Regions from separate parts of the Methylobacterium sp. J-001 genome, predicted to be linked through region 2. Evidence: riboswitches for the same ligand, from Rfam matches in the RefSeq annotation. Region 2 holds a riboswitch; each other region holds the start of a gene.

Evidence for each region. Region 2 has a riboswitch for cobalamin ahead of MKK65_RS21775 (TonB-dependent receptor). Riboswitches for the same ligand answer to the same signal wherever they lie in the genome.
Region 1: another riboswitch for cobalamin. It lies ahead of MKK65_RS24825 (TonB-dependent receptor); the one in region 2 lies ahead of MKK65_RS21775 (TonB-dependent receptor).
Region 3: another riboswitch for cobalamin. It lies ahead of MKK65_RS30810 (CbtB domain-containing protein); the one in region 2 lies ahead of MKK65_RS21775 (TonB-dependent receptor).

The regions. Positions count from the first base shown of each region.
Region 1 covers NZ_JAKSYN010000200.1:104,933-110,649, reverse strand. The annotation lists gene MKK65_RS24840 (NUDIX hydrolase) at 248-709, opposite strand; gene MKK65_RS24835 (HigA family addiction module antitoxin) at 814-1,191, opposite strand; gene MKK65_RS24830 (HigA family addiction module antitoxin) at 2,091-2,432, opposite strand; cobalamin riboswitch at 2,888-3,084, shown strand; gene MKK65_RS24825 (TonB-dependent receptor) at 3,377-5,560, shown strand; gene MKK65_RS24820 (PepSY domain-containing protein) at 5,557-5,717, shown strand, end outside.
Region 2 covers NZ_JAKSYN010000170.1:25,934-31,650, forward strand. The annotation lists gene MKK65_RS21770 (DMT family transporter) at 91-417, shown strand; gene MKK65_RS21775 (TonB-dependent receptor) at 448-2,481, opposite strand; cobalamin riboswitch at 2,720-2,919, opposite strand; gene MKK65_RS21780 (cell wall hydrolase) at 3,355-3,948, shown strand; gene MKK65_RS21785 (hypothetical protein) at 4,133-4,360, shown strand; gene MKK65_RS21790 (hypothetical protein) at 4,565-4,981, shown strand; gene MKK65_RS21795 (transglycosylase SLT domain-containing protein) at 5,324-5,717, opposite strand, start outside.
Region 3 covers NZ_JAKSYN010000227.1:248,802-254,518, forward strand. The annotation lists gene cobN (cobaltochelatase subunit CobN) at 1-833, opposite strand, end outside; gene cobW (cobalamin biosynthesis protein CobW) at 906-1,940, opposite strand; gene MKK65_RS30800 (DUF1636 domain-containing protein) at 1,937-2,335, opposite strand; gene MKK65_RS30805 (CbtA family protein) at 2,328-3,062, opposite strand; gene MKK65_RS30810 (CbtB domain-containing protein) at 3,079-3,261, opposite strand; cobalamin riboswitch at 3,295-3,489, opposite strand; gene MKK65_RS30815 (DUF4424 family protein) at 3,715-4,749, shown strand; gene MKK65_RS30820 (discoidin domain-containing protein) at 4,914-5,717, shown strand, end outside.

The sequences.
Region 1 (5,717 bases), on a different contig from region 2:
CGCGGCGTCGCGGAGGACCCGGACCGATGGGGTCACCCGGCTCTAGCATCGCGGGGGCGCAGCGGCAAAGGCGGGGATGGCCGACCCCACAACCCTCAGTACTTGAGCCCGGTGTCGCACAGTACCGTCACGGCAACCGCGTCGGCCGGCAGGCGACCGGAGGCGACCAGAGCCGCGGCCGCGCAGACATTGGCGGCAGCCGAGTAGCCGACATGCAGGCCCTCCCGCGTCGCGCTGGAGCTCGCGTCTACCTCCGCCCCTCGGCCAGCAGCCGCGCCTTGAGCCCGACCGGATAAAGCTCAGGCCCGCCGTCGCGATCGAGATCCTCGAGGTCATACCAGCGGGCCACGCAGGGCGCGCCGGAATCCTCGTGGAAGACGACAGACTCGAGCGTATCGAGTGGGCTGGGCGGCAGGGCGACGGGGAACAGGAACAACACCTCGTGCCCGGGGCTGCCCTCATGCACGTACAGATTCTCCATGATGAACGGCGCATCGAGAATCCGCACGGTGAGGCCGAGCTCCTCCTCGAATTCCCGCAGGAGCGCCTGCTCCGCCCGCTCGCCGAAGGCCACGCTGCCCCCGAGCGGCCGCACGCCCTTGAGGCGTCCGGCGTCGGTATAGACTTCGGCGACCAGCAGCCGAGGGCCCCGCCAGGGCAAGCCCAGCGCCTTCACGCGGATTTCCGGAGGGGGACGCCAGACATGCATGCGGTCTGGTAGTGCGCGGCTCGCAAACCGACAACGGCCCGGAATGCCGGCGCCGCGGCTTCCGGCGGATCGGATGCCCGGCCGCGATCCGCAGCGCCGGAACGTTACGCGAAGGCGTGCTTACGGTCCGGCACCTGAGCCCGTGTCTGGGCAACATGGAGCCGTGTCGCGGCGACCTGGGACCAGGCCGTGGCGACCGAGTCGTTCCGCACGTTTCGCTCGCGCCTGCGGACTGCGGCGATGTCGAACTGCTTCTGCATCTCCATCAGCATTTCCATGCTGTATCCGAACGCCTTCTCGATCTGAAAGGCCAAGTCGGCCGTCAAACCGGTCTTCTCGGTCAGAAAGTCCGAGAGCACGTGACGCGTGACACCCAGAAGGCCGGCCGCCTCCATGATCGTCAGGTTGCGCGGCTCGAAGACCTTGCGGCGGACGAACAAACCGGGATGGCACGGACTTGTCGCTTGATGGACAACGTTCACCTGGGTCTCCTTCACCAACGGATCGAGTCAAGGTCGCAACGGCGTTCAGGTCGACCGATCACCGCAGCGGCAGACCTGTCGCTCCACACGCGCGCAAGCAGCGCTCCGCCCGCGTGATCGGAACCAAACGATTAGCTTAGCCGGCCATGATCTGTTTAATTTTGCCGGTATAGAAACTGTATTGTCCAGCAATCAAGACGTAACGCCCATATCAACTGATTTGCCGGCCGTCAATCTTCGCCATGAACGGAGATTTTTCTTGAAAATCTTGTCTTTATTCTGAAAACCGTTGTAATATACATCGAGCTTGGTGCATATGTGTTGATCATCAGGCGATCGATACAACAATCGTCGCCGAGACAATAACAGGATCGTGTGCACGCGACGCCGTCCGTCGACGAAGAATGCCGGCCCGCTTCAGTCCGTAACAACCAACGGTATCGCGCGGCGATATCTGCTCCACTTGGCATCCCTGGCCCGGCATCGGCAGGAAGCACCGGGACGGTTTTCTCGGAACCGCAGCTTTCCGCGCGTCGGCAGCCGACGAGTCGTTTCTCGCCCGATCACGGCGGGGCGGGCCGGGACAGGTTACCCGGGCAGCGCGGCGGCTACGCGACGATGTGCCGGCCATCCGATCCGCCCCGGGCCGATGCGCCTTCATCCCGCGTCGCGCCCGGGAATACCATCCGCCTCGGCACGGCCGTCATGGGGCCAGGACAGGGATCGAATGTCACCGGGTCCGACTGAACCCTGGCACGTCTCAGGCGCGATAAGGCCCGGCATTCGCGCCGAATCATGGCAGAGGACGAACGGCAGCGGCGGAGGGACGAGACCTCTCGTCCCTCCGCCGCTCTGGTCCCGATGCGGCATCCCGGACGTTCGGTCACCGCGAACCGGCCTCACCCGAACGCGTAGAGGCGCTTGACGATGGCCAGAGTCCGTCGGGTCGGAGCCTGAACCTGAATCCGCGCCGCAAGCTCGCTCGCGATCTGCCGCTCGCGCTTCCGAGCGCGGGCGATATCGAAGCGGGTCTGCATCTCCATCAGGGTTTCCATGCGGCACCCGAAGGCTGTCTCGATACGCAGCGCCAGCTCGCCGGTGAGAGGCGACGTCTCATTGAGGAAGTCGGACAGAGTCTGGCGCGTTATGCCCAACTGGCTGGCCGCGGACATGACGGTCAGGTTGCGTGGCTCGAGGATATTACGACGGACGAACCCGCCAGGATGGCCGGGGTTCTCCAAAACATAATTCGTTCTCATTACGAACTCCTTCCTGGATATTGAACTTCGACAGGATACAATCCTGATCGAAGTCCGTTATTTTTGGAAGATACCACCTTCGTTCATCATTCTTCATGAAGGCTATCATGCTTACGCTCCAGATCACAAAAAGTTCCGCAGCCGTATTTTGCATGAGTTAGGCATACGCTTTGGCGTTATCACACCATTATTCGTCGATTTCGGCAGAATTTATTTTATTAGCCCGCAGATTAATTGCCATATCTCCCTGAATACCGCGGCGTCTGATCGAAAAATACCAAATTCATGGCCTATTTGGCCGTGCGATACGCAAGGCTCGGAGCATCCAGCAATGCGGTCCTCCCGCTGATGCCGGATTGCCGGAGGCCTTCGCGATCCCACGCGCGGTCCGCTCGCCGGACGAGATATCCACACGCTTGACGTTCAACTGGTCTACAGCCAAGCTATTCAGTGACGGTTCCCTTTGGGGATCAAAAGGGAACGCGGTGAGGGGTCTTTTCCCGAAACCGCGGCTGTCCCCGCAACTGTGAGCGGCGAGCCCTTCACCACCACGTCACTGGGCCTCGGCCCGGGAAGACGGTGCGAGGGCGGCGACCCGTGAGCCAGGAGACCTGCCGTCAGCCGTGGTCACACGCGAAACGCGCTGGGCGGGGTGTCCTGGCGGGTGTCGAGACGGTCGTTGCGCGAGCGCGGTCGGCGAGGCTTCGTTCGCGGTGACGTGCCACAGCAAGCGCGCCCGCGTTCCGGTTCCTGATGCTCTCTCTTGTCGTGCCGATCCCGGCCGCGCCTTCGCGCGGACCGATCCACCGCCCGGGCCACTGCGCCACGGCGGAGCGGATATCGGCACGAAACGGTAATTGTAATGTTATTACGTTGCTTGTAGAGCGTCCGGGCCGGTTGCCGCCGCGCATGGACCGTCTCCAACCATGTCCCTATCAAAACAACCGCTCTACAGCTGGAGCGTGCCGATCTGCGGCGCCCTGCTCACCGTGCTGGCGAGCCAGGCCGGGGCCCAGGACGTCGTCGCCCTCGACCAGCTCTCCGTCGAGGGGGAGGGCGGCGTCAGCCTGACCCGGGCCGCCCCGATCGGGCTGAACCTGCGTACCCCCGACCGGACCGCGAGCCGGCTCGGCCTGACACCGCTGGAGACGCCCGCGAGCGTCGACATCGTGTCCGGCGAGACCGCGCGGCTGCGCGGCCAGGACACGATCGCCGAGGCTGTGACCCAGGACGCCACCGGCATCACCACGATCGCGGCGCCGGGCAACGGCAACGGCGCGTTCACCTCCCGCGGCTTCGCGGGGCCGAACTCGATCCAGCAGCTCTATGACGGCACCCGCTTCTATGTCGGCGCCAACACGGTCACGTTCCCGTTCGACACCTGGAACGTCGAGCGCATCGAGGTGCTGCGCGGGCCGTCCTCGGTGCTCTACGGCGACGGCGCCATCGGCGGCGTGATCAACGTCGTGCCCAAGAAGCCGGTCTTCGTGCCGATCAACGTGGCGCGCGCGGTGATCGGCACCGACGGGGTCGCCCGGCTCGCGCTGGATTCGGGCGGGGCGCTCGGCCGGGAGGAATTCGGCGAGACCTTCGCGTATCGCCTGAACGTCAGCGGCAATCGCGCGGACGGCTGGATCCGGCCGGAGGGCGATTTCCGGAACCTCGCGGTCTCGGCCGCCCTCCTGTTCCAGCCGAGCCCGGACCTCGCCTTCACAATGAGCCACGATCTCGGCTACCAGGAACCGGCGCGCTACTGGGGCACGCCCCTGGTCGAGGGCAGGATCCCGGACCTGATCCGGTTCAACAACTACAACGTCCGCGACGCGAAGATCACCTGGGCGGATAACTGGACCCAGTTCAAGACCGAGTGGACGCCTTCGGCCGACATCATCGTGCGCAACACCGCGTACCGGCTCACCAGCCGGCGCCACTGGCTCGATACCGAGCAGTATATCTACAATCGCGGTACCGGACTGGTCGACCGCGGCGATTACCTCGAAATCTATCACAGCCAGGAACAGGTCGGGAATCGCCTGGACGCCAGCTTCAAGGGCAGCCTGTTCGGCCTGCCGAACGCGTTCGCGGTCGGGTTCGACGTGAACCACATCGACTTCCGCCACACGAACAATTTCTATTTCGACCAGACCACCAGCGTGCCGCTGACCGGCTACGATCCGGGCTACTTCCCGCAGAATGGTCGAGCGCGGCCGGCCTACGCCACACAGACCAGCCAAGCGTCGGTCTTCGCCGAGGACCGGGTGATCCTGTCGGAAAAACTCTCGTTCCTCACAGGGGTGCGGCTCGACGTGCCGACGCTCCATCGGCAGGACCTGCAGGCGGGCACGCAGTTCGAGAAGACCTATCAGGCGCTCGGCTACCGGTTCGGCCTCGTCTACAACTCGACGCCGGATAGTGCGCTCTACGCGCAGTACAGCTTCGCCACCGACCCGGTGAACAGTCTCATCACGCTGACGCAGTCGCTCTCCAACTTTCAGTTGGCCACCGGCACGCAGGTCGAGATCGGCGCCAAGGGGCTCGCCTTCGACGGCGCGCTCGAATGGACGGTGGCCGGCTACCGGATCGTCAAGGACAATCTGATCTCGGCGGTGCCGGGCCAGCCGACGCTGTCGACCCAGGTGGGGAGCCAATCCTCGCAGGGCTTCGAGCTGGCGCTGGGCTGGCAGTTCAGCCCGGGCTGGCGGCTCGACGGCAACCTCGCGCTGCTGCACGCGCAGTACGATGCCTTCGACCAGAACGTGAACGGCGCCACCGTCTCGTATGCCGGCAACCAGCCGATCGACGTGCCCGAGCGGATCGCCAATCTCTGGCTGACCTGGGATTTTTCGCGGGACTGGACCGCCCGTGCCGGGCTCCAGAACGTGGGGCAGGTCTATAGCGACTTTTCCAACACGGCCCGGCGCCCCGCCTACAACCTCGTCAGCCTCGTGCTCGACCATCAGGTCACGGCCGAGTCCCGGCTGAGCCTGCGGGTCTACAACCTGTTCGACAAGGTCTACGCGATCAGCGGCAATGCCGTGAACGGCGTCGGCACCAACTGGCTGCTGGGCCGGCCGCGCTCCGTGGAAGTCGCCTACACGGTGACGTGGTGAGGCGCTGGATCGGCAAGGCGGGCCGCCGCTGGCTGCTCCTGTTCCACCGCTGGGCCGGGATCGCCACGGGCCTGTTCTTCGCCCTGTGGATCGGCTCCGGGCTGGTGATGCTCTACGTGCCGTTCCCGGCGCTCACGCCGCCTGAGCGCCTCGCACG
Region 2 (5,717 bases):
CGCCATCCTTGACTGACCGTCTATGCTCACCCGAAGAACTGGCTTTCATTTGAAGCTGGCTCCGTTCCTGCACAAAAGGTCTTCCGCGCGATGAACCCTTTCCTGATCCTCGGGCTCGCGATCGGCGCGGAGGTCACCGCCACCCTGGCGCTGAAGGCCGCCGACGGCCTGACCAAGCCGGGGCCGACCCTGATCGTGGCCGTCGGCTACGGCACCGCCCTGTGGCTGATGTCGAGCAGCATGAACATGCTGCCGATCGGCGTGGTGTACGCGATCTGGTCCGGGGTCGGCATGATCGGCGCAGCACTCGGCGGCGCGTGGCTGTACGGCGAGCCGATCAGCCCGACCATGCTGGTGGGGATCGCGATCATCGCGGTTGGCGTGGCCGTCCTGGCGTCTGGCCAGGGCCAGCATTGAGCCGGCTTCCCGGGGCCGCCTGGGCTGCGCTCAGAAGCGGCCCGCGATGGTGAGGCGCACGGCCGTGGGCTCGACCGGGTGGAACACGCGGTCGATCAGGCCCTCGGCCGGCTCTCCGGGCAGGCGCGAGACGTAGGCGTAGGTGATCTGGTCGGACCGGCTGTTGGTCAGGTTGAGCACGTCCAGGGAGACGCTGACCCCGTTCTCGAAGGCGTAGCCGACCCGGCCGTTGAACAGGGCGGTCGGGCGCGAGCGGATCGAGTTGTCCTCGATCAGGGGGCGCGGCCCGAAATACCGGAACCGCAGGGAGCCGAACCAGCCGAGCGGCTCGCCGAAGGTGATTCCCGCCGACGCGATGGTGGTGGGGGCTTCCGGCACCCGGTTGCCCACCGGATCGAAGTCGGAGAACCGGGCATTGGTGATCGTCAGGTCGCCTTCCAGCGAGAGCCACGGGGTCACCGCGTAGCGGTTGGTCCACTCGACGCCGAAGCGTCGGGTCGGGCGGCTCGGCTCGGTGGTGCCGGTATCGCCCTGGAACAGGTTCTCCGAGGCGAAATCGAGCCGGAACAGCGCTAGGCTGGTCTCCAGACCGGCGATCGAGTGGTTGCGCAGCCCGACCTCGTAGCCGGTCGAGGGCACCAGGAACGGCGCGCGGGCGATGTTGAACAGGGGGCTCGCCGGATCGACGGTGGCGGTCACGCCGCGCACGTCGTTCGAGTGATAGCCGCCGCCGTAATTCACGTAGAGTTCGGTGTCGAACCACGGCCCAAGGGTCAAGCCGAGCTTCGGATTGACGATACCGTCGCGGGCGCGCCCCGAATTGGCCGGCGTGTCCGAGGCGACGCGGGCGGCGTAGCCATCGGCGCGGAAGCCGAGGCTGGTGCGCAGCCAGTCGGTCCAGCGCACCCGGTTGTCGAAATAGAAGGCTCCACTGGTCTCCAGCACCCGGTCGTCGAGCACGCCCGAGCGGTATTGCCGGCGCGTCGTATTGAACAGGCCGACCCGGATGCTGTCGGTTCGGGTCTGTACGCCGATCTCGTTCTCCATCGGCATGCCAAACAGATCGCCCTGAAAGATATGCAGGGCCTCGCCGCCGCCGAGGATGCGCTGGTCGAGCTGGTGGAACTGGTCCCCGTTGACCGGGTCGTTCAGGAAATAGGTGAAGTCGTTGAACAGGTTGAGCTGCGAGCGGATCACGTAGGCTGAGGCCCGGGTCACGCCGGTGTCGTCGGTGCTGCTGAAGCGGCCCGACAATGAGAGGCGGCTCGTGTCGCCGCCATCCGTGGGGTTGATGGTGCCGTAGCGGCCGATCAACCCTTGTGTGACCGCCCGCTCGGGGATCTGATTCGTGGCGGTCCAGCGGCTGGCATAGGCCATGCCGGTGACCGAGAATCCGTCGAGCGCCGTGCCCTGGCTGTAACGGGCGACGGTGCTGATCTTGCGCAGGGCGTCGGGGACCACCCAGGGCCCGTCATAGACCTGCGCGTCAGCGGCAACCAAAAGATTGCCGTCCCCGAGCGGGGTCGAGGCGATGCTCAGGGCCCGCTTGTAGCCGAAGCTGCCGATGGAGGTGAGCGCGAGGTTCTTGGCGACGGTGTCGAGGTAGTCGATCCGGACCGAGCCGGCCGAGGCGAAATCCCCGTCGCGCACGAAATACGGTCCTTTATGGAACTCCACCGCGCCGACGAGTTCCGGGATCAGGAAGTTGATGTCGGCATAGCCCTGGCCGTGGGCATGGGTGCGCATGTTGAGCGGCATGCCGTCCAGGAACAGGGCGATGTCGGTGCCGTGGTCGAGGTTGAAGCCGCGCAGGAAGAACTGATTGGCTTTCCCCTCCCCGCTATGCTGCGTGACGATCAGGCCCGGCACCGCCTCCAGCACCTCGCCGGGACGCGTCACCGGCCGGCTGTTGAGCTGGGCGCCCGTGATCACCCCCGCGCTGGCGGAATCCACGGTCAGGAGCGGGCCGCCGATGCCGGTCACGCCGCCGACATAGCCCGCACTGGCTACGGCACCGCCCCGTGGGGGCGCGGCAGGGTCGGCGGTGACGGAGATCTCATCCAGTGTCGCCTCGGCAGCCGGACCCGGCTTCGATCGGTCCTGGGCGGATGCCGGCGGGGGGAGGATTGCGAGGCAGAGGGCCGTCAGCGCGGACAGTTTGAAGAGCGCGGGGCGGGGGACAGGACGGGACACGGGACCTCGGGCGACGGCAGTGGCACGTCACCGCGAACGAGGCCGTGCCGACCGCGCTTGCGCACGGGCGTCCCGACACCCGCCAGGACACCCCGCCCGGCGCGTTTCGCGTGTGACCACGACTGACGGCAGGTCTCCTGGCTCACGGGTCGCCGCCCTCCCGTCGTCTTCCCGGGCGAGGTGACCCAGTGACGTGGTGACGAGAAGGCTCGCCGCTTACAGTTGCGGGGGCAGCCGCGGCTTCGGGTCAATATCCCTCACCGCGTTCCCTTTTGATCCCCGAAGGGAACCGTCGCGACCACCATCGAACCAAGGTGCAGGCCGCGTCAACGCCCCGGCACCGGTTGGCGGCCGGTGTGTCTCCCGGATGACACCGGGCCCTGGGCTGAGCCTCCTCCCCGCCGCGTCATTTCTCGGACATGCGCGCCGGATGCTATGCCGGGCGGGTCCCGGAATGTCTTTAAAATGCTGACGGGAAACGATTTTTTTACGGTCGGACCGGCGGATTGGCGACGGACATTGCACGCGGCCGAAGGGATCGCGCTCCGGGCCTGCCGGGTCTGTCGGGCCGTCTGCCTGCGCCTGCGATCCGGCGCCCTCGCCGATGGACGGAGGACGGCTCGCCACATCCTCGCCGCGAACGTGCACTCAAGCTTGTGCGTACAACGACGGTGCGAGGCGAGGCCGCGATGGCGCGGGCGTCTCGCACCGAAACGCGGCTGCAGGAGGACGGAGCGCTGATGCATGCAGGGTAGCGAGAGGATTCAGATCGTTTCCGGGCTGGTCGTCCTGGCACTCGCCAGCGGTCTCGGTGCGTGCAACACCGCTTCACCCCTGACCACGGGATCGATCCCCGATCGCAAGCCGTCGATGGTTGTCAGCGATGCCGAGCGCGACTGTCTCGGCCGGGCCATGTATTTCGAGTCGAACCGCAGCGACGAGGGCGGCCTGCTGGCCGTCGGGACCGTGGTCATGAACCGGATGGAAGCCGCGATCTTCCCGGGCGGCATCTGCGCGGTGGTCGGCCAGCCTGGCCAATTCGCCCCCGGCGTGCTCACCAAGCCGATGCAGGAGCGCGATCTTCAGAAGGTCGCCGACGCGGCCGACGCGGTGCTGGCGGGCGAGCGGCACCCGAAGGTCGGGAAGGCGATGTATTTCCACACCGCGGGCCACCACTTCCCCTACAAGAACATGCACTACGTCGCCGTGGCCGGCGGCAATGCCTTCTACGAGAAGCGCGACTCCCGCGCGGCCAGGAAGGAAATGCCGGACTCCCCCGCGTTGCCCACAACGGTCTCGACCTACGCGGCGGTCCCGCCTCTGCCGGCGGCGCAATAGGCCGCTTACGGCCCATGATCCGCAGGCTCTGCCTGATCCGGTCGCGGTCCGGCAAGCTCCTGCCCGACCTCGTGAAGTGTCCGACCCGGTAGCCGGGCAAGTCAGCCGGCCTCGGATCGCGCGTCCGACGCCGAGCGGGTCCCGGTTTCCGCGGCCGGCAGCGAACTTGAGCTGGATCCTACAGTTGTCTGCTGGCATTCAGCTCGGCTCCTGCGCGGCGATGTCAGAGGATGACGGTTTCAGCCGCCTGGTGGAGGCGGTCATCGCGACGCACGCGCTTCTGCTCGCGCACGGCACGCCGACCATGCAACTCCTGTCGCGGTTGCTGCTGATCGAGATCGGCGCCGAGATCGCCCTGCGATCCGATCTGGAGACCGCCGCGAACGACAACCCCGACGATCCGCAGGGTTAGGGCGAACACGGCCGATTCATCGGTCGCGGTCTCGCCGATGTTGTCGAACGCTTCGGATTGAGCGGTACTGGCCGATGAAATGCCATCGCCAGCTGCGGCAAAACTGTTGATCGGTTCCGTCGTCCGAGGGGGCGACATTTACATCGACGGACGAGGCCTTAGCTTGTCGGTCGAAACTACCCACGAATCACGGAATTCCTCCCGATGATCGCCCACAGGGTAGCGCTCGCCGGCGCGGTTCTCATGCTGAGCATCGTGCCGGCGGCCTCTCAGTTGCGCCGCCCGATGACCTGTACGGAGGACGTGTCGGTGAGGCTCGATCCGGTCCCCGCCCCCGAAGGCGCGAAACCGCAACCGCAGCCACAACGGGCGCGGACCTTCTCGCTGGTCTCCAGCGGCGGCCTGCTGACCGTCATCTCTGCCGGCCGGTCCGACTATTACGAATGCCAGGTGGCCTCGCCGCGCTTGAACGAACGGACGCCGCGGAATGCGATCAAATGCCAGAACGGCGTGTATTTTCTTCTGATCGATCTGAACAAGCTGAACTTCGTCGAGGCACAGCTCAATCCGGAAGACCGCAGCGAGATCAAGATGAGCTACGGCAGCTGCCGGACTTTGTAGCTCACTCCATCCGGATGAGGATGTAGGCCGAGACGGCGATGACGACGACGGTGACGGCGAACAGCAGCAGCGTCTTCGCGAAGGGGTTGTCCGGCGGCTCTGGCGCGTCGTTCATGATGCTCCCCAGCCCCGGAAGGATGGTGGCGTCTACCATTCGGCTCAACGTATGAGCAGGCAATGAGCGGCGTCTGCCCAGCGTATTCAGTAATCTGCGCTGTTGGCGCCGACGAATCCGTTGCTTGCCCGGATCCGTGCTTCGGGCCGCGCCGCCGGTGCAGGCAGAGGCTTGGCCGCTCTCAACATGGTCCGGCGTGGCCGAGGTCTCTCCACGACGGCGGGAGATCACCGGCAGAACTGCGTCGCGGCCGGAGTCCATTGTCCGAATCCCGTCGCAACCATGTTGGCGACGACCCGGCAGATATACTGCTTCTGTGCCGCGTTGTTGTTCGGTCCGGCATGGGAGCGGGCCACCGCCATGGTCCAGCTGCCCTCCCGCTTCTTGAGTTCCTGGAGGAATTGCGTCGCGTATTGGACGTTCGCGTGTGGGTCGATCATGGCCTCGACCGAGCTGAATTTGCCACCGTGGTAATGGTGGTTGATCTGCATGCAGCCGAGATCGATCAGGCGCACGCCCTTGCTGCGCGCCTCCGCGAAGCGGGCGAGCACGTCCCGCGGTCCCGTCCCGAAATAGGCTGTCCCGGCGATGTTCATGGCATAGGGCTGCAGCGAGCCGCGC
Region 3 (5,717 bases), on a different contig from region 2:
GCCGAGAAGGCGGTGGCGGCGATGACGAGATCCGGCTTGCGGGTCCGCACGGCCTCGGCCACGGCCGTGGCAGCCCCGGGTTCCTTGAGGCTCGAGACGGCCATCGGCAGCACGCCGATGCCGCGGGCGCGCAGGGCGGCGGCTAGGGCGACGAACGGCGCCGTATCGCCGCCCAGCACCGCCGAGCGGTAGACCAGTAGCAGAGCCAGCGGTCTTGTCGCTGTTTGCCGGGTTGTCAGCGGCACCGCCGTCTCGGCGGCATCGATCGCGGTGGCCAACGGCAGCACGCCGCAGCCCGCGCACCAGGGAAAGCCGCGCGGCAGCGGCTGGGGTGGTTCGACCGCCCCGCCAGCGCCGATCCGAGCCGCCAGCAGCCGCAGCATCCTTCGGAGATTCTCCGGGCCGCCAGCCCGGAAATAGCCGTCGAGCTCATCAGCAAAGTGCGGGTCTGTGGAGAAGCCGGCGAGCCGCGGGTCCGGCCGGTCGTCACCCGGCAGCACCGCCAGCACGACTCCATGCGCCCGCGCCGCGGCGGCGCAGCGTTCGATCCCGTAGCGCCAGTAATCCAGGCCGCCGAGGCAGCGGATCACCACGAGCTTCGCCCGGGACACCACGCGCTCGACATAGAGATCGACCGACATCGGATGCCGGAGCTTGGCGAGCTTGGCGAGCCGCAGGCTCGGCAGGCCCGGCTCGGCGGCCTGTGCCAGTCCGATCCCGGCAAGGTCGCTGTCGGTGAACGACAGCACGACGAGGTCCCCGGGCTCCTGCCCAAGATCCACGGCCGCCTCGCCCTCGTCGAGGGAGACGGTATCGATGCGGACAAGATGCATGGCGCGCCTCCTAGGCCGCGCCGAAATGGGCGCGCGCGCAGCGTCTCAGCGAGGGAGCGCGCGCGAGCTCCGTCATCCCGCGAGCGCCGCGGCGACGGCGCCCTGGTCGAACCCCTTCAAGCCGATCACCACGAGGCGCCCGTCACGGCTCTCGCCCGCCCGCCAGGGCCGGTCGAAATGGTGGACGACGCGCCGACCGACGCCCTGCACCACGAGGCGCATGGCCTTGCCCTCGACCTCGGCGAAGCCCTTGATGCGCAGGACGCCGGGAGCTTCGGCGGCTTTTTCGACCCGGGCCGCCAGGTCGCCGGCCGTGATGGCCGGACGGATCGGGAGGGCCACGGTCTCGAAGTCGTCGTGGTCGTGATCCTCGCCGTCGCCATGATGCGAGGGACGGGCGTCGAGGTCGTCCTCCGCGGCGGCGCCCAGCCCGAGCAGCACCAGCGGATCGATCGCGCCGTTCTCGGTCTCGACCACCTTCACGGCGCGGGGCAGGTGCCCCTCGACCTCGGCGCGCACCCGTGCCCGGGTCTCGGCATCGAGCAGGTCGGACTTGTTGAGCACCACGAGGTCCGCGCAGAGGAGCTGGTCCTCGAACACCTCCTCCAGCGGGTTGTCGTGGTCGACCGCCGTGTCGGCGGCCCGCTGGGCGGCGAGCGCCTCGGGATCCTCCGCGAAGGCGCCGGCGGCGACGGCTGGTCCGTCCACCACGGCGACGACGCCATCGACGGTGACCCGCGAGCGGATCGCAGGCCATTGGAACGCCTGGACCAGCGGCTTCGGGAGGGCGAGGCCGGAGGTCTCGATCAGGATATGCTCCGGCGGCTCGGCGCGGCCGAGCAGCGTCTCCAGCGCCGGCACGAAATCGTCTGCCACGGTGCAGCAGATGCAGCCGTTCGGCAGCTCGACGATGGCATCCTCGGTGCAGCCCTCGACACCGCAGGCGGCCAGGAACGACTTATCGAAGCCGACATCGCCGAACTCGTTCACCAGGATCGCCAGGCGGCGGCCCTTCGCGTTTTCGATCACGTGGCGGACCAGCGTCGTCTTCCCGGCGCCGAGGAAGCCGGTGACGATGGTGCAGGGGATCTTGGTCACGATGGTCATTCCGCAGCCTCCCAGGTGCCGGCCGGAAGCGGGCGGGGATCGGGTAAGGGCGGGATCCGGGCGATCACGCCGGTCTTGAAGGCGGCGGGCCGCTCCCGCCACGGCACGATGCCGTCCTGCGTGGACGCGTAGGACGAGAGGCCGCCGAGGATAATCGCGGCGGACTCGATCGGGTCCATGTCGCCGTAGACGTAGGTCCATCGGTTTTCGGAGGCGACCGCCACCGAGCACGGCCGCTTGCACACCGACAGGCATTCGACCCCCTCGATCCGCAGGTCCGGCGCCGCGTTCCCCGCACGCAGGGCGTCGAGCAGGCGCGCCCCGGCTCGGGGGCCGTCCGGGTCGTCGCCCGGACGGCGGCAGGTGGTGCAGACGTAGAGGACGGTCTCAGGCATGGGCCGTCCCGCGCGCCGGACCCCGGGCGAAAGCCTGCCAAGCCCATCCGAAGCCCAGGCCGATCAGCAGCCAGAAGACGAAGCTGATCGCCAGCGACCGGGCCGCGAACTGTGCCGCCAGCGCCGCCGGAAGCTCGGAGGCGGCCTCGGGTGCCTGCGGCGCGCCAACCACGTGCGGGGCGATGATCAGCACGAGCCCGCCCATAATGGCGATCAGCGAGCGCCGGATCGCGATCAGGTACAGGCCCATGCCGGTGGCGGCCGCCGTCATCACCCACCACGCTTGTCGGGTGGCCAGTGGCGCGGCCTCACTGCCCGGCAGTTCCGGCGGCAACCCGAGTCCCGGGGCGAGGGCGACGCTAGCGAAGCCCGCGATCGCGAAGGCGACGCCCACCTGCCGGGTCGGCTCCCGCCCGCAGGCGAGGATCGCCGCACCGAGCAACAGGGCATAGCCCACCGCGCCGACGAGGGTCGCCAACGCCGTGAACGCCATCCGGGGCAGGCCCTCGCCGGGCTGCCAGTCGGGTGCGGTATCCGGCGCGGCGTGATCGTGTCCGGCATGAGCCAGGACGATCGGGAGGTCGCGCTGGGCCTGATGCGTCTCGTGATTCTCGTAACGCTCGGCCGCCACGATGAGCGGCGAGGTCAACGTCAACTCAAGGCCCGTCACGACGACGGCCGCGAGGAAGCCGGCGGCCAGAGCCGCCGACAGAAGCCGGGTGATCATCCCTGGGGTAGGGGCGTCAGTGGCAGGGGAAGTTCTGGGTATGCCGGAAATCGTGCGCGGCGTTGTGCAGCGCGATCGCCGGCGAGAAGCCTGCCATGAACAGCAGGCCGAGGCCCAGGAAAGCCGCCAGCGCAACGGCGACCGGGCGCTCCGCGGAGCGGGTGCCGGTGGCGACGGGGGCAAGGGTCGAGGTGGTCATCAACATGTCTCCAGCCGCCCCACCGGCGGCATTGCGGGATCTTATCGCGACGGCAGGTCTCCTGGCTCGCGGCTCGGCGCGCCTGCCGCCTTCCCGGATCGCTCCGGTGGCCACTGGCAGACGCTCGCCGCTCACAGTTGCGGGGGCAGCCGCGGATTCGGAACTTGCGTTCCTCACCGCATTCCCTTTTCACCCCGTCGCCGGGGCACCGTCACGCCATCGTTGTAGACGCATGACAGCTCTCGCACAACGGAGGCGCGGCGGAATCGTTTCCGACCCTTCAGGAAACGGCGCGGACATGCAGGTCGAGTGGCGGCGACGGGACGGCGGCCGTTTCCGAGAGCGGGACGCCAAGATGGGATTGTCCCCCCGGCGCACCCTCAGCGGCGCGAGCCGTGGCGACCGCATCATGACGGTCCCGGCTGCAGCATTCTACCCGAACACAAGAGCGTGATGTCGATGCGTACCTTGTCGCTGGTCTTGTCGCCGGTCCTGGCAGTCCTGGCGGCTGCGTCCTTACCTGCCCGGGCCGATGACAGCGTTGTCGCGCTCGCGGCCGGCGGCCTCGTTCTGGAGAAGACCGACAAAATCGCTTTGGTCTCCGAGGATCTATACCTGTCGGAGAAAGCCGTGCGGATCGACTACCGGCTCCGCAATCTGACCGACACGGATGTCGAGACGACCATCGCATTCCCGATGCCCGACATCACCGGGGATCCCGAGCGGCTCGCCTCAATCCCTGATCCGGCGCATGACAATTTCCTCAAGCTCGCTACCGCGATCGATGGCCAGCCTGTGGCCTCGCAGGTCGAGCAACGCGCCTTCTCACTCCGGAATGGAAAGACGCCGATCGACATCACCGATCGGCTGAGAGCCCTGTCCATTCCGCTGGTGCCGACCGTCGAGGCGACGGAGGAGGCCTTGCGCCGCCTCGGCGAGACCCGGCGTTTGGCCCTGATTGCCGACGGCATCTTGGTGCGGCAGGAGCACAAGGACGGCACGCTCGCGGATGTGCCGCTCTGGAGACTCACATCGACGTTCTGGCGGCGGCAGGTTTTCCCGGCCGGCCGGGAGATCGCGGTCCGGCAGAGCTACGTGCCAAGCCTGAGTGGGCAATCCAGCCTGTCCTACGGCTCCCCGGACCTGGATCCGCCGCGGAAGGCTCAGTACGCGAACCGGTACTGCACGGATCCCGCGTTCGAGAAAGCGGCCCAAGCCCTTTACCGCCGGGCGAGCGCCGACGGCAGCCGCGCGTTCCAGGCCTATGAGCAGAACCTTTCCTACGTGATTGCCGCCAGCGACAAAGGGGCCGGGCCGATCGGGACGTTCAGGCTGATCGTAGACAAGGGCGATTCGGCGACCCTGGTCTCGTTCTGCGCGCCCAACGTGAAGAAGATCGGCCCCACAACCTTCGAGTCGATCCTGAAGGACCACGTGCCCCAACGCGATATCGATGTCCTGTTCCTGAAGATCGGGACGGTCGATTGAGGCGCCGTTTTGCATCGGCGGCAAACGGCCGGGCTCCTTTCCGGAGCTGATCCGCGCAGCGGCCGACGCGCCCAGGCTTGACGGGCCCGTCCCGATGCGGGCACCGCCGGGTGCACCGTTCGGCCGTGTCCCCGGCGCGACCGGCCCATATCCGCCCCGGAGACATGATGGCCCCGGCAGACGCTTCGAATCTTGGCCTCGTCGAACTCGCCGCCGCCCGCCCGTCGCAGGCTGTGGTGATCGACGGCACGACGTGGCTGGAGATCGATCTCGCCGGCCGCTTCCCCGTCCATTCCGTCACCGTGGCCCTGGCCGAGGCCGGGACGCCGGCAGCCGACCACGCGATCCAGTTCTCACAGGACGGCACTGCCTGGACGGAGCCCGGCATCACGTCGAGGCGGGTTGCGGCGAATACCGGCACGGCGGTGATAGAGGCTGACGAGCGCGCCTGGGCGAGGCTGGTTCGCGTCGCGGTGTCGAAGACCGCCCCCGTCGTCGCGGCGCGGGTTTGGTCCGAGGCGGCGGCGATCGACCTGATCGCGCTGCGGGCGACGCTCGACCTCGACGTGACGCTCCTCAACGAGAAGCCGGGGGCCAACCGTTACATCGCCTACAGCCTCGAGAGCGGGCCCGATCGGGTCAGCCGCACCCTCGTCGGCCTGTCGCTGTTCGAGAACGGTGCGTTCGGCAATTGCCTCGTCCAGTACATCATCGCGATCTCGGTGGCGAAGGCACTGAACCTGAAATACATCAAGGTTCCGAAGGTCGACCGCAGCAAGGTGATCTTCCTGACCGAGCGGCTCACCCGCGACGGCATCACCTTCATTCCGCCGGACGCGGACCTGCCGGCGGACGGCTACTTCCTCTCCGGTCTTTATTTCGATCCGACGCAGTTCCAGCGGCTCGTGGGACTCCATACGCCGCCGGACTCGCAGGCGATCATCCAGGAGATCATCCGCCCGCTATTC